4 regions of the Alcanivorax sp. 97CO-5 genome follow, and region 2 is predicted to be linked to each of the others. Evidence: predicted binding sites of a transcription regulator. Region 2 holds the regulator's gene; each other region holds the start of a gene.
What was found. Region 2 encodes sigma-54, which starts transcription at its own class of promoters, with help from an activator protein. Its sites were predicted from a motif close to TGGCACNNNNNTTGCTNT; they were not measured.

Region 1: nirB (nitrite reductase large subunit NirB) is a predicted target of sigma-54. The motif match lies at 1,557-1,574, and genes of this name have one in related genera.
Region 3: glnA (glutamate--ammonia ligase) is a predicted target of sigma-54. The motif match lies at 2,236-2,253, and genes of this name have one in related genera.
Region 4: Y017_RS06540 (urease accessory protein UreD) is a predicted target of sigma-54. The motif match lies at 1,187-1,204, and genes of this name have one in related genera.

Annotation. Positions count from the first base shown of each region.
Region 1 covers NZ_KI965877.1:331,135-334,294, reverse strand. Annotated here, with positions in the region: gene Y017_RS01510 (NarK family nitrate/nitrite MFS transporter) at 1-1,290, opposite strand, end outside; gene nirB (nitrite reductase large subunit NirB) at 1,613-3,160, shown strand, end outside.
Region 2 covers NZ_KI965903.1:145,450-148,609, forward strand. Annotated here, with positions in the region: gene ptsN (PTS IIA-like nitrogen regulatory protein PtsN) at 50-523, opposite strand; gene hpf (ribosome hibernation-promoting factor, HPF/YfiA family) at 539-838, opposite strand; gene Y017_RS10035 (RNA polymerase factor sigma-54) at 949-2,412, opposite strand; gene lptB (LPS export ABC transporter ATP-binding protein) at 2,550-3,160, opposite strand, start outside.
Region 3 covers NZ_KI965883.1:22,853-26,012, forward strand. Annotated here, with positions in the region: gene Y017_RS05415 (sulfatase-like hydrolase/transferase) at 1-693, shown strand, start outside; gene Y017_RS05420 (tRNA (5-methylaminomethyl-2-thiouridylate)-methyltransferase) at 796-1,881, shown strand; gene Y017_RS05425 (sulfurtransferase TusA family protein) at 1,888-2,139, shown strand; gene glnA (glutamate--ammonia ligase) at 2,369-3,160, shown strand, end outside.
Region 4 covers NZ_KI965888.1:110,244-113,403, forward strand. Annotated here, with positions in the region: gene glmS (glutamine--fructose-6-phosphate transaminase (isomerizing)) at 1-978, shown strand, start outside; gene Y017_RS06540 (urease accessory protein UreD) at 1,375-2,130, shown strand; gene ureA (urease subunit gamma) at 2,163-2,465, shown strand; gene Y017_RS06550 (urease subunit beta) at 2,491-2,796, shown strand; gene ureC (urease subunit alpha) at 2,927-3,160, shown strand, end outside.

The DNA.
Region 1 (3,160 bases), on a different contig from region 2:
GCCATAGGCGCCTACCATGCCGGCAATTTGGCCGGTGAGGCGACGTTTAATTAACGGTACGGTGGCGAAGACCGCGCCTTCGCCAGCTTGAACGAAGAAGGAACAGCACATGGTGGCAATAACGGCTAGGGCGATGGGCCAGGTGCCGGAGATCTGGCTCATCAGGCCATAACCTACCATCAACCCGCACAACAGGATGGCCAAAGACTTTTTGCGGCCGAATTTGTCCGATACCCAGCCGCCGCCGGGCCGTGCAACCAGATTCATGAACGCATAACCGGATGCCAGCAGGCCAGCGGTAACCGCAGACAAGCTGAACGTATCACTGAAGAAAAGCGGCAGCATGGAAACCACCGCTAGTTCAGAGCCAAATGTCACCATGTAAGACAGGTCGAGAATGGCCACTTGTTTGAAACTGTAGCGATCGTGCTCGGCAACGCCTTCTTTCAAGTGGTCGCGATTCACGCGCCAGGCTTGGCCTAACTGCACAATCGCAAGGCTGATAATCAACGCCGCCAGTAGAATTTGGGTAGTCCCCCCGAACAGATCAAGATTGGTTGGCCCAAGGCGCCAGACAATAACCAGCAGGGCAATATAAAGTGGCAGGCTCATCAAGAGATAAAAGAACAGATCTTTTCGCGTGCTGACTTCAAGAGCGCTGGCTTTCTTGGGTTTGAAGTAGGAGGAGCCAGCGGGAGTATTGCGGGCGAACCACAGGAAAAAGATACCGTATAGCATTGCTACCGCACCGGTGCTGGCAACGGCCCAGCGCCAGCCGTTTTCGCCCCCAAAAAGCATGGCGATGGTTGGTAAAGTAATCGCTGCTGCTGCAGAACCAAAGTTACCCCAGCCGCCATAAACGCCTTCTGCTAGGCCGACTTCCCGGGCAGGAAACCATTCACTAATCAGGCGAATGCCGACCACAAAGCCAGCGCCAACAAAGCCCATAAGCAAACGTGTAACGGCCAGTTGTTCAAAGGTAGTGGATAGGGCGAATGCCCAGCAGGGGAAGGCCGCCAGTATCAGCAGCAGACCAAACACCCGGCGTGGCCCGAAGCGATCGACCAGGGAGCCAATAACCACCCGGGCCGGGATGGTCAATGCCACGTTAAGGATCAACAATGCTTTGACCTGTTCCGCGCTCAAGTCGAAAGCCTCGCGAAGGTGCCCCATTAATGGGGCGTGGGAAAACCACACCACAAAGGTAATAAAGAAGGCAACCCAGCTTAGGTGCAGTAACCGTATACGAGGCTGGGACAGGTTCAATAGATTCAGGTTTTGAGCGCTCATGAAATCTCCATGCATGGGCGATTAACGATAAGAGAGCCTGAGCAACTCCTGTGCCATGTGCTTAAGTTCATGTTTTTAATAGAGTATTTCTTGGTAGAGAGAGGCGATTAGAAAATATGTGCGCAAAAGGGGAGCGTTTTTGGGTCAATACGGTGCACAAGAAAGTGCCTTTTTCTCGTGCACCGGCGCATTAAAAGAAAGCAGGGCTTTTGTTATTACTTGATAAAAAAGGAAATAACCTTATTTATTTCAATGGGTTAGTTAGTTGGCATAAGGCTTGCTGTAGTGGTGGTGTCAGTTACGCACCGCGAGGGTGAGCCTTATGGCAAAGCAACAACTTCTTCTGATCGGCCACGGGATGGTCGGACAACGTTATCTAGAGTCTCTGGTAGCCCTGGGTGGCCGAGAGCACTTTGATATTACGGTACTGTGTGCCGAGCCGCTGCCGGCCTATGACCGAGTAGGGCTGACCAGTTATTTTTCCGGCAAGACCGCCGACGACCTGTCGCTAGTGCCGGAAGGGTTTTTCGAAGAGCACGGCATCACGCTGAAACTTAACACCAAGGTCAACGCGATTGATCGCGCGGGCAAAACGGTCACCACCAATACGGGTGAAACCCTGCCTTACGACAAGGTCGTGCTGGCCACCGGCTCCTATCCTTTCATCCCGCCGATTCCCGGCAACGACCGCGACAACTGCTTTGTGTACCGCACCATTGATGACCTGGATGCCATGATTGCTGCCAGCAAGAACGGCAAGGTGGGCGCCGTGGTCGGTGGAGGGTTGCTGGGTTTAGAAGCGGCTAAGGCGCTTCATGACTTGGGGCTTGAAACGCATGTGGTGGAATTCGCTCCCCGGCTGATGGCGGTGCAAGTGGATGATTTTGGCGGCGGCTTGCTGAAAGACAAGATTCAGGAGCTGGGTGTCACCGTGCACACTAGCACCGGTACACAAGATATTGTCGACGGTGAAACCTGCACTCATCGAATGAACTTCGGTGACGACAAGTATTTGGAAACCGATGTCATTGTTTTCTCCGCCGGGATCCGTCCTCAGGACGAATTGGGCAGGGCTTGTGAGCTGGCCATCGGCGAGCGCGGCGGCATTGTGGTCAATAACCAATGTGTCACTTCCGACGAGCATATTTATGCGATCGGTGAAGTGGCGCTATGGGAAGGGCGCATTTTCGGGCTGGTGGCGCCGGGTTACCAGATGGCAGAAGTGGCCGCAGAACATCTGATAGGAAAAGCAGAAAAGCAGTTTGCCGGTGCGGACATGAGCACCAAGCTGAAGCTGATGGGCGTGGATGTGGCATCCATCGGAGATGCTCACGGCAGCACGCCGGGCTGCCGCAGTACCGTGTTTATGGATCAAACCGCGGGTATCTACAAAAAAGCGGTGATCAGCGCGTGTGGCAAGAAACTGTTGGGTGCGGTGTTGGTGGGTGATGCTGCCGATTACGGTAACTTGTTGCAACTTTGCCTGAATGAAATGGACTTGCCCGGTGATCCGGCGGCCCTGGTGGCACCGGTGTCGGACGGCGCGCCTCTGCTGGGCGCCGATGCATTGCCCGATTCGGCGCAGATTTGTTCCTGTAATAACGTCTCCAAGGGCGACCTGTGTGCGGCCATCGACGATGGCGCCCAGACCGTGGGTGACTTGAAAGCTTGCACCAAGGCATCGGCTACCTGTGGGGGTTGCTCCGCGCTGGTGAAACAGGTGCTGGATAGTGAGCTGGAAAAACGCGGTGTGGAAGTGAACAACCATCTCTGCGAACACTTTCCGTATTCCCGTCAAGAAATCTATCACCTGGTACGCGTCGGCCAGATCACCACTTTTGATGCCTTTCTGGAAGCCCATGGTAGCGGC
Region 2 (3,160 bases):
GACGTGTTTTGGATGCGCGGCATAATGCGCGAGAGCCTGCTGTGTTGCTTCATGATGCCAATCGTAACTCTGCCTCAGATTCTATCGCCGCCTGGTAGAGCTGCTGGTTGTCAATGCTGCGTCGCAGTTCTGTACGGTAAGTCTCGTCGTTGAACAGGGAGGCCAGATGGCTGAGGGTTTTGAGATGTTGTTCCGGGTTGTCCTGGGGGACGAGTAATACAAACACCAAATCCACAGGCTGACCGTCAACGGCGTCGAAATCAATGGGGGTTTCTAGTTTTAACAACAGGCCTACAGCCTGTTGGCAATGTCCTAGTCGACAATGAGGAATGGCAATGCCTTCGCCAATGCCCGTGGAGCCCAGTTTTTCCCGGGCGACCAGAGCGTCGAAGACTTCCTGCTCATTAAGGCTGCCACAGCTGGCAGCTGCCAGCTGTGCAACCTGGTCAAGCAGTTGTTTCTTGCTGCTGGCCTGTACGCCGTGATGGGTGCGGGCCAGAGTCAGTAGTTCGCGAACTCGCATAATTGTCGCTTTGGGTTAGTGACCGTGCTTGTGGCTGACGGCTTTTTCTTTGTGTTTAAGAATCTGACGATCCAATTTGTCCGTCAGTTTATCGATCGCAGCATACATGTCATCTGCCTCAGCGGTGGCAAAGACATCGGCCCCGGAAATATGAATTGTGGACTCGGCTTTGTGGCTTTTGGGTTCCGGGGAAAGAATCACCTGGATGCTGGTAATTTGGTCGAAATGGCGCTCAAGGCGGGAAAATTTATCTCCCACATAAGTGCGCAAGGCATCGGTAATTTCCAGGTGATGACCGCTGATATTAATTTGCATGGCTGGCTCCTTTACCTGTTTGAGAAACCCGGGATAAAGACCTTGTTTATTCAGCCTTTCAGGCTGGCCTCGCAAGGTTTTCCCCGCGTTCCTGGGTCCGTTCTGGCGCTCTACACTAAACGTTTACGGGCGCTAGAAGACGGTATTCTCATCGCTTCTCTGTATTTGGCGACGGTCCGGCGCGCTACATTAATTCCCTGCTCATTGAGCAAGCTCGCCAGCTTGTTATCACTGAGTGGCTTGCGGGGATTCTCTGCAGCGACCAGTTTCTTAATAATGGCACGAATAGCAGTGGAGGAACACTCACCGCCGCCGTCGGTTCCCACATGACTGGAAAAGAAATATTTCAGCTCAAAGACGCCGCGTGGTGTCATCATGTATTTCTGATTGGTGACCCGGCTGATGGTTGACTCATGCATTTCAACAGCATCGGCAATATCCGCCAAAACCAGGGGTTTCATGGCTTCATCGCCATAATCGAAGAACCCTTGTTGCACGTCCACGATGCGGGTGGCCACCTTGAGCAAAGTGTCGTGGCGGCTTTGCAGGCTCTTGATGAACCATTTCGCTTCTTGAACGCAATTGCGCAAATATTGCCCGTCTTCACCGCTGGTGGTACGGGCAATGCTCGCGTATTGCTGTTGCAGGTTGACCCGCGGAAGGACGTCGTCGTTTAGGCTCACCTGCCAGCGACCTTGATGTTGGCGGACGATCACGTCAGGAACGGCGTAGTCCACTTGAGGTTCGCCAATTTGCTCACCGGGGGCTGGGTCCAGGGTGCGCAGTAGGGATAAAGCCTCTAGAAGGACCTCTTCAGAGAGCTGAAGGGTGCGGCGCAGTGCGGTGTAATCGTGCTTTTCTAGTAGGTTCAGATGTTCCAGTAGGGCAGAGGCTTCGTCGCGCAATGGGGTGTCCGCTGGCAGTTGGCGCAGCTGGACGCCGAGGCAGTCAGCTAGGTTGACGCTGGCGACGCCCACCGGGTCGAACTGTTGCAACCGGTGCTGCACGGCAAGCACTTCATCGTGCTCCAGTTCGTCTCCTTCGGTGAGTAGGTCTGGCTGGGCATTCACCATGTCGACGATATCGCTTAGGGGGGCAGTGATGTAACCACGGTCGTCCAGGGACTCGATAATCGTTATGGCGATTATCCGGTCTACATCGCTCATGGGGGTGAGGTTTAGCTGCCAGAGCAAGTGGTCCTGTAAGTTGCCGGAAACGGCGTGTCGTTGCTGCCATTCGTCGGCATCGTCGGGGAGTGCGGCGCTGTTGCTGGTGCTCTGGCCGGAATAGACGTCATCCCATTCGGTTTCCACCTCGGGCTCGTCTTGTATCAGTTCTTCTAGGGCGTTATCACGGTCGGTGTCGAGCTCTTCATCCTGACGTTCTTCGTCATGCTCGGGGAGGGCATCGTCACCGAAATCGTCTGCCAATTCCAGCAGGGGGTTGCTCTCTACTGCTTGCTGGATTTCCTGGCGCAGGTCTAAAGTGGATAGCTGCAAGAGGCGAATGGCCTGCTGCAGCTGCGGTGTCATGGTGAGCTGCTGGCCAATTTGTAATTGTAGTGTGGGCTTCATACTGCTCAGTATTCTGCTAGTCCCCAAAAAACCCAGGATAGCAGTCTATCTACACGCTAAGCAATATTTGTGCCAGGTGAAACTGTGTGCTAGGGATGACCGCAAGTCACAATAGAAGAGAGGATTTGCGGCGGACCTTATAGTCTGAAATCGGCGCCAAGATAGACGTCTCGCACTTGTTGGTTGGCAAGGATAATATCCGCGTCACCGGAGGCGATGATGTGGCCAGCGCTGACGATATAAGCGGTGTCACAGATATCCAGGGTCTCGCGTACATTGTGGTCGGTGATTAAGACGCCGATGCCGCGTTCTTTGAGGTGGCGAATGATGCCTTTGATGTCGTTAACCGAGATGGGGTCAACGCCAGCAAAAGGTTCGTCCAGCAGAATGAAGTCAGGGTCTGTGGCCAAGCCTCGGGCGATTTCCGCGCGGCGGCGCTCGCCGCCGGACAGGCTCATCCCCAGCGAATCGCGAATGTGCCCGATGTGGAATTCCTTGAGCAGGCCTTCCATGCGCTCGTGGCGTTCCGCTTTGCTAAGCTCCTTGCGGGTTTCTAGGATGGCCATGATGTTCTCTTCCACCGTTAGGCGGCGAAAGATACTGGCTTCTTGAGGCAGGTAGCCAATCCCTCGCTGGGCGCGACCGTGCATGGGCAGGTGAGTAATGTCCGTGTCGTTGATTTCAATGCGACCGGCATCGGCCTCCACTAGCCCAACAATCATGTAGAAGCAGGTGGTTTTGCCGGCCC
Region 3 (3,160 bases), on a different contig from region 2:
GGCATGCCATTCATGGGGTTCATGTTCTTTGAGTCCGCCCATGCGCGTTATTATTTCCCGGATGAGAGCGTGATCCGTAAGGATTATCTGCCAGAGATGAACTACGCCACCATGGATTTGAAGGCGGATATGCCCGGTATCTTTCGTCGTTATGTCAACGCTTCCCACCACCTGGATCAGCAATTGGGGCGAGTGCTTGGCTTCATGAAGGCGAGCGGGAAGCTGGACAATACCATTGTGGTTGTTACTGGCGATCACGGGGAAGAGTTTATGGAAAACGGCCGTTGGGGGCACAATTCCGAATTCCATAACGAGCAAATTCATGTCCCGCTGGTGCTGGCGTTTCCGGGCAATGTACCGGGGGTGGTGACGCGGCCCACCAGCCACCTGGATGTGGTGCCTACCTTGTTGCCCATGCTGGGGGTGCAGAACCCCGCCAGCGATTATAGCGTGGGGCACTCTCTGCTGGGGCCGCAAGGTGATGCCTACCGGTTGGTGGCCAGTTGGGATGCGCTGGCGTATGTGGGGCCGGACTACAAAGTAGCCATGCCTTTGGGGGCGGGCGGGTTGTTAGAAATGCGCATAAGCGATGCGCACGATGGTCCGGTGAGCGAGCCCGACACTGTGTTGGCGCAGCTCAGCGAGGCGTTGGCTGATGTGTTGCGGGACCTCTCTGCTTTTTTCCGTAAGTAGCGGGTTGAGGCGGGGCGATTGGGAGGATGCGCCTTAGGCCGACCATTGCTATACTGCGCCGCCCAAATTTTGAGCTGTCCCCACAGCAACGCAGGTTTTTCGATGACAGAGGCAAGCCAACCAATCAAGCGTCGCGCCATTGCACTGGTGTCCGGTGGACTGGACTCCATGCTGGCAGTGAAAGTCATGCAGGACCAGGGCATCGAGGTAGAGGGCGTGAATTTCTACACTGGTTTCTGTGTGGAGGGGCATACCCATGCTATTCGCAAGAAAGACAAGGATAAGGAAAAGCGTAATAACGCCTTGTGGGTTGCGGAGCAGCTGGGCATTAAAATGCATATCATTGATATCTCCGAGGAGTACAAGGATGTGGTGCTCAACCCCAAGCATGGTTACGGCGCAAACCTGAATCCCTGTCTCGACTGTAAGATTTTCATGGTTAACCAGGCCACTCTGATGATTAACAAGGCCCGGGAGTTGGCCGGTGATCGGGGCTTTGATTTTATCGTTACTGGTGAAGTGATTGGTCAGCGCCCGAAGAGTCAGCGCAAGGAAACGATGCCGATCATTAGCCAGGAGTCCGGTGCTGACGACCGTCTTTTACGCCCTCTGTGCGCAAAAAACTTGCCCCCTACGCTGCCTGAGCGCGAAGGTTGGGTAAACCGGGAGCAGTTGCACGATTTTTCCGGCCGTAACCGGAAACCGCAAATGGCGCTGGCCGCCAAGTTTGGGTTGGACGATTTTGCTCAGCCTGCCGGTGGCTGTTGCTTCCTCACCGATGAGTCTTATTCCAACAAGCTGGCGGACCTGTGGAAGGCTCGCAATGAGCGTCGATACGAACTGGATGACATCATGCTGCTGAAGGTTGGGCGTCATCTGCGTCCGCAGCCGCATTACAAACTGATTATCAGCCGTGAAGAAGGTGAAAACCGTTTTCTGGAAGGTTATCGTTACCAGTTCACCAGTATTACTACGGTGAGTTGCCCGGGCCCGCTGGCGCTGGTGGACGGTGAGTTTGGTAGCGAGGCAGAGCTGGAGCAGGCGGCGGCCATTGTGGCACGTTACTCCAAGGGGCGTGTTGAAGACGCGGTGACTCTGGAAGTGCGCAGCCCGGACGGTGTTGCACGCGAGATTACCGTGGCGCCGGCGCAAGCGGAAGCGGTGCTGCCAAGCTGGAATGTGGGCTGAACGACGATGACCGATACCCTTCACGAATTGGATGTGCGCAGGCTGCTGTGCCCCATGCCGGTGATAAAAACTCAAAATAAAGTAAGAACTCTGGCGACAGGTGATACCCTGAAAGTCGTTTGCACCGACCCTGGAGCATTAAGCGATATCCCCGCCTGGTGTCGGATTAATGGCCATGAGGTGCTGGAAATGGCGGAGCAAGGCAACGAAGTTTTTGTGGTGTTGCGCGTCGGGCAAGATAATGGTGCACTATTTTAGTGCCCTATATGCGTTTGGCGCACCGCAACTGTGCACCAAAATGAGTCGCCTGTTCTTGTTTCTTCGAATCAAGTAGAGAATGCGCTAAAAAAGGGCTGGCACGGTATTTGCCTCCCTATTGGCAAAGCTGGCCCAGTGGCCGAGAATACCGGTTCTTTGTGTTGCGCTTCCTCAGAGCGGCACGACGAGTCAGAGACAAACCCGCTGTTCCTTAGGAGGACGCACGATAATGTCTGTTAAGACCCTCAAACTGATCAAAGAAAACGATGTGAAATGGGTGGACCTGCGCTTCACCGATAGCTCTGGTAAGGAGCAGCACGTTACCCTTCCGGTTGGCGAAATCGACGAAGATTTCTTCCAGGACGGCAAAATGTTTGATGGCTCCTCCATCGCTGGTTGGAAGGGCATCAACGAATCGGACATGGTGATGATGCCGGACGACGAGTCCGCCGTGCTGGACCCGTTCACTGACGTTGCTACCCTGAACTTGCGCTGCGACATTCTTGAGCCGACCACCATGCAAGGTTACGAGCGCGACCCGCGTTCCGTTGCCCGTCGTGCTGAGGAATACCTGAAATCTACTGGTATCGCGGATACCGCTCTGTTCGGCCCTGAGCCGGAGTTTTTCGTATTTGACTCCGTGCAGTGGAAGTCCGACATGCAGGGTTCCATGTATAACATCCACTCTGAAGAAGCTGCGTGGGTTTCCCATGAAGACTTTGAGGGCGGCAACATTGGTCACCGTCCTGGTGTGAAAGGCGGTTACTTCCCGGTTCCTCCGGTAGACAGCCTGCACGATCTGCGTGGCGCCATGTGTTCTGCCATGGAGTCCATGGGGCTGAAAATTGAAGTGCATCACCACGAAGTGGGCACGGCTGGTCAGTGTGAGATCGGTGTTGGCGCCAACACCCTGACCGCCAAAGCGGACGAAGTACAGATTCTTAAGTACTGCGTACACAATGTGGCTCACGCTTACGGCAAGACAGCTACTTTCATGCCTAAGCCGCTGATCGGTGATAAC
Region 4 (3,160 bases), on a different contig from region 2:
AAAGCGCCTGCTATTTTCGATAAGGTTAAAACCGTTCAAATCGTCGCCTGCGGTACTAGCTATCACGCAGGTATGGTGGCCCGTTATTGGTTAGAAGACATTGCCGGTATTCCTTGCCAGGTCGAAGTAGCCAGTGAGTTCCGCTACCGCAAGCACGTGGTGCCAGAAGGCACTCTCTTTGTCACCATTTCCCAAAGCGGTGAAACCGCCGATACCTTGGCAGCGCTGCGTGATACTCAGTCACCCAATTATGTGGGTCGCCTGGCTGTGTGTAACGTGGACAGCTCATCGTTGGTGCGTGAATCAGAACTGGTTTTTCTCACCAAAGCCGGTCCGGAAATCGGGGTAGCTTCCACCAAGGCCTTCACCACTCAACTGGTTGGGTTGTTGATGCTCGTGTTAGCGCTGGGCCGCCAAAAAGGCCTGGCCGACAGCGAGATCGAAAAAATTCTGGAAGAACTGCGTCAGCTGCCCAATTTGATCGAGCAGGCGGCGGCGTTAGACAAGCCCATCGAAAAACTTTCAGAGGCGTTTGTGGAAAAACACCACGCCCTGTTTTTGGGGCGTGGCGTGCAATTTCCGGTGGCTTTGGAAGGAGCCCTTAAGCTCAAGGAAATTTCCTACATCCACGCCGAAGCCTACGCAGCGGGAGAGCTTAAACACGGCCCGTTGGCCTTGGTGGACAGCGAAATGCCGGTGGTGTCGGTGGCCCCCAATGATGAATTGTTGGAAAAGCTGAAATCCAATCTGCAAGAAGTCCGTGCCCGTGGCGGTGAGCTTTATGTGTTTGCTGATAAGAATGCTCACGTAAAAGAAGGGGAAGGGATTCATGTGTTAAACATGCCCTCAGTGCCCGACACTGTAGCCCCGATCGTTTATACCGTACCGCTGCAGTTGCTTAGCTACCATGTGGCGGTGCTGCGCGGCACCGATGTGGATCAGCCTCGTAACCTAGCCAAGTCGGTAACGGTGGAATAGCCGCCACCCGCAAGGCAATACAAAAAAAGCCCGGCAATCGCCGGGCTTTTTTTATTGCCGCTTTATCTCCAGTGCCATTGCATACCACCACGGGCACGGGGTGGCGCATAAGAATCAATACCATGGATCGCGCTAACGCTCTTAGGGTGATGGCCCCTCTACAAGTCTCGGCCCTTATAAGGGATAAGCCGCCCTCTATTTCAGCAGGTGGCACAAAAGCTGCATAAATTTGGTGCATGATAAAGAGCAGGCAAAGGGGCCAGGCCAGTGAGCGTAGAGAAACCGGTAGCAGCGGGCCGGCAGAACAGTAAGGCCACAGGCAGGCATAAGGGATGGCAAGCAAAACTGCATATGCAGCTTGAGTGCGCCATAACTGGGCGCGGCATGAAAACCGTCATGGCCGAATTGCACCATTATGGCCCGTTGCGCGTTCAGCGCCCTTTCTACCCAGAGCAGGACACCGCACACATCTATTTACTGCACCCACCAGGGGGGGTTGTGGGTGGTGATGGACTGGATATCAGCATTACCGCATCGAGCCAGGCCCATGGCTTACTCACTACCCCTGGGGCAACCAAGTTTTACCGCAGCGCTGGGCAAACCGCCCATGTGAGCCAAACGCTCACCGTTCAGGCAGGAGGGACACTGGAGTGGTTTCCCCAAGAAAATATTTTCTTCCCTGGGGCACGGGTACAGATGGACACCCGGATCGACCTGCACGGGGATGCCCATTTTATGGGCTGGGAAATTTCCTGCTTGGGTCGGCCGGTTAATAGTGAAGTGTTTCACGAGGGAAAAATCGACGCCCGTTTTCGTATTAGCCGCGACCGTAAACCGCTGCTGATTGAACGCCTTAAGGTGGATCAGCCCAGCCACCTCAATGCGGCCTCTGGGCTGCGTAATTTCCCCATGCAGGCAATATTTGTAGCCACGGGGAGTAATGAGGGGTTGCTGGAGCAGGCCCGTGAATGCATTGAAAAGCAGGCCACCGACATGCCCTGCGGCCTCACCCTGATTGACGACATTCTGGTCATGCGTGTGCTCGGCACTCGCTGTGAAAAAATTCAAGCATTGATGCTTCCCGTCTGGCAATTATTGCGTCAGGCCACCCTGAATAAACCGGCGGTGATACCGCGAATCTGGAACACCTGATAACGGTGTAAGGAAAGGCAAAAAGGTAAAGCATGGAACTGACACCCAGAGAAAAAGACAAGCTGTTAATTTTTACCGCCGCGCTGCTGGCCGAACGGCGCAAGGCCCGTGGCGTTAAGCTTAACTATCCGGAATCGATCGCTTATATCACCGCCGCCATTATGGAGGGTGCTCGCGACGGCAAAACGGTCGCCGAATTGATGGGCGAAGGGCGAACCTTGCTCAAGCGTCAGGATGTGATGGAAGGCGTGCCAGAAATGATCCATGAAGTGCAGGTGGAAGCGACCTTTCCCGATGGCACCAAACTGGTAACGGTTCACGACCCCATCGTTTAAGACGATCCGCTATAGGAGAAGCCAAATGATTCCAGGCGAATACGCTATTCAGAACGGCGACATCGAGATCAATCCTGGGCGGGAAACGCTCAGCGTGGAAGTGGCCAATACGGGCGACCGTCCCATTCAGGTGGGCTCTCACTACCACTTCTATGAAGCTAACAATGCCCTGCAGTTCGACCGAGAAAAAACCCGAGGCTTCCGGCTCAATATTCCGGCCGGCACCGCCGTGCGCATTGAGCCAGGGCAGAGCCGGACAGTAGAGCTGGTGGCGTATGCAGGACAAAGAAAAGTGTACGGGTTTCAGGGCAAGGTCATGGGGCCGCTTTGAATTAGGGCTGAACTTGCCCGTGAAAATCGCGCCATGGGAAGCAGGCCGGCGCCTGTACAACACCGCATTTCGGAAAGGCTGCCGATAACCAGCCGGTAGATGCAAGAACAGGAGAATCATCGTGGCAACAATGTCCAGACAAGCCTACGCCGACATGTTCGGGCCCACCACAGGTGACCGGGTACGCCTGGCCGATACCGATCTGTGGATCCAGGTAGAAAAAGATTTCACCGTCTATGGTGACGAAGTGAAATTTGGCGGCGGCAAGGTAATTCGTGATGGCATGGGCCAATCCCAGCTGCCTTCGGCGAAGGTTATGGACCTGGTCATTACCAATGCCTTGATCCTCGACTACTGGGGAATC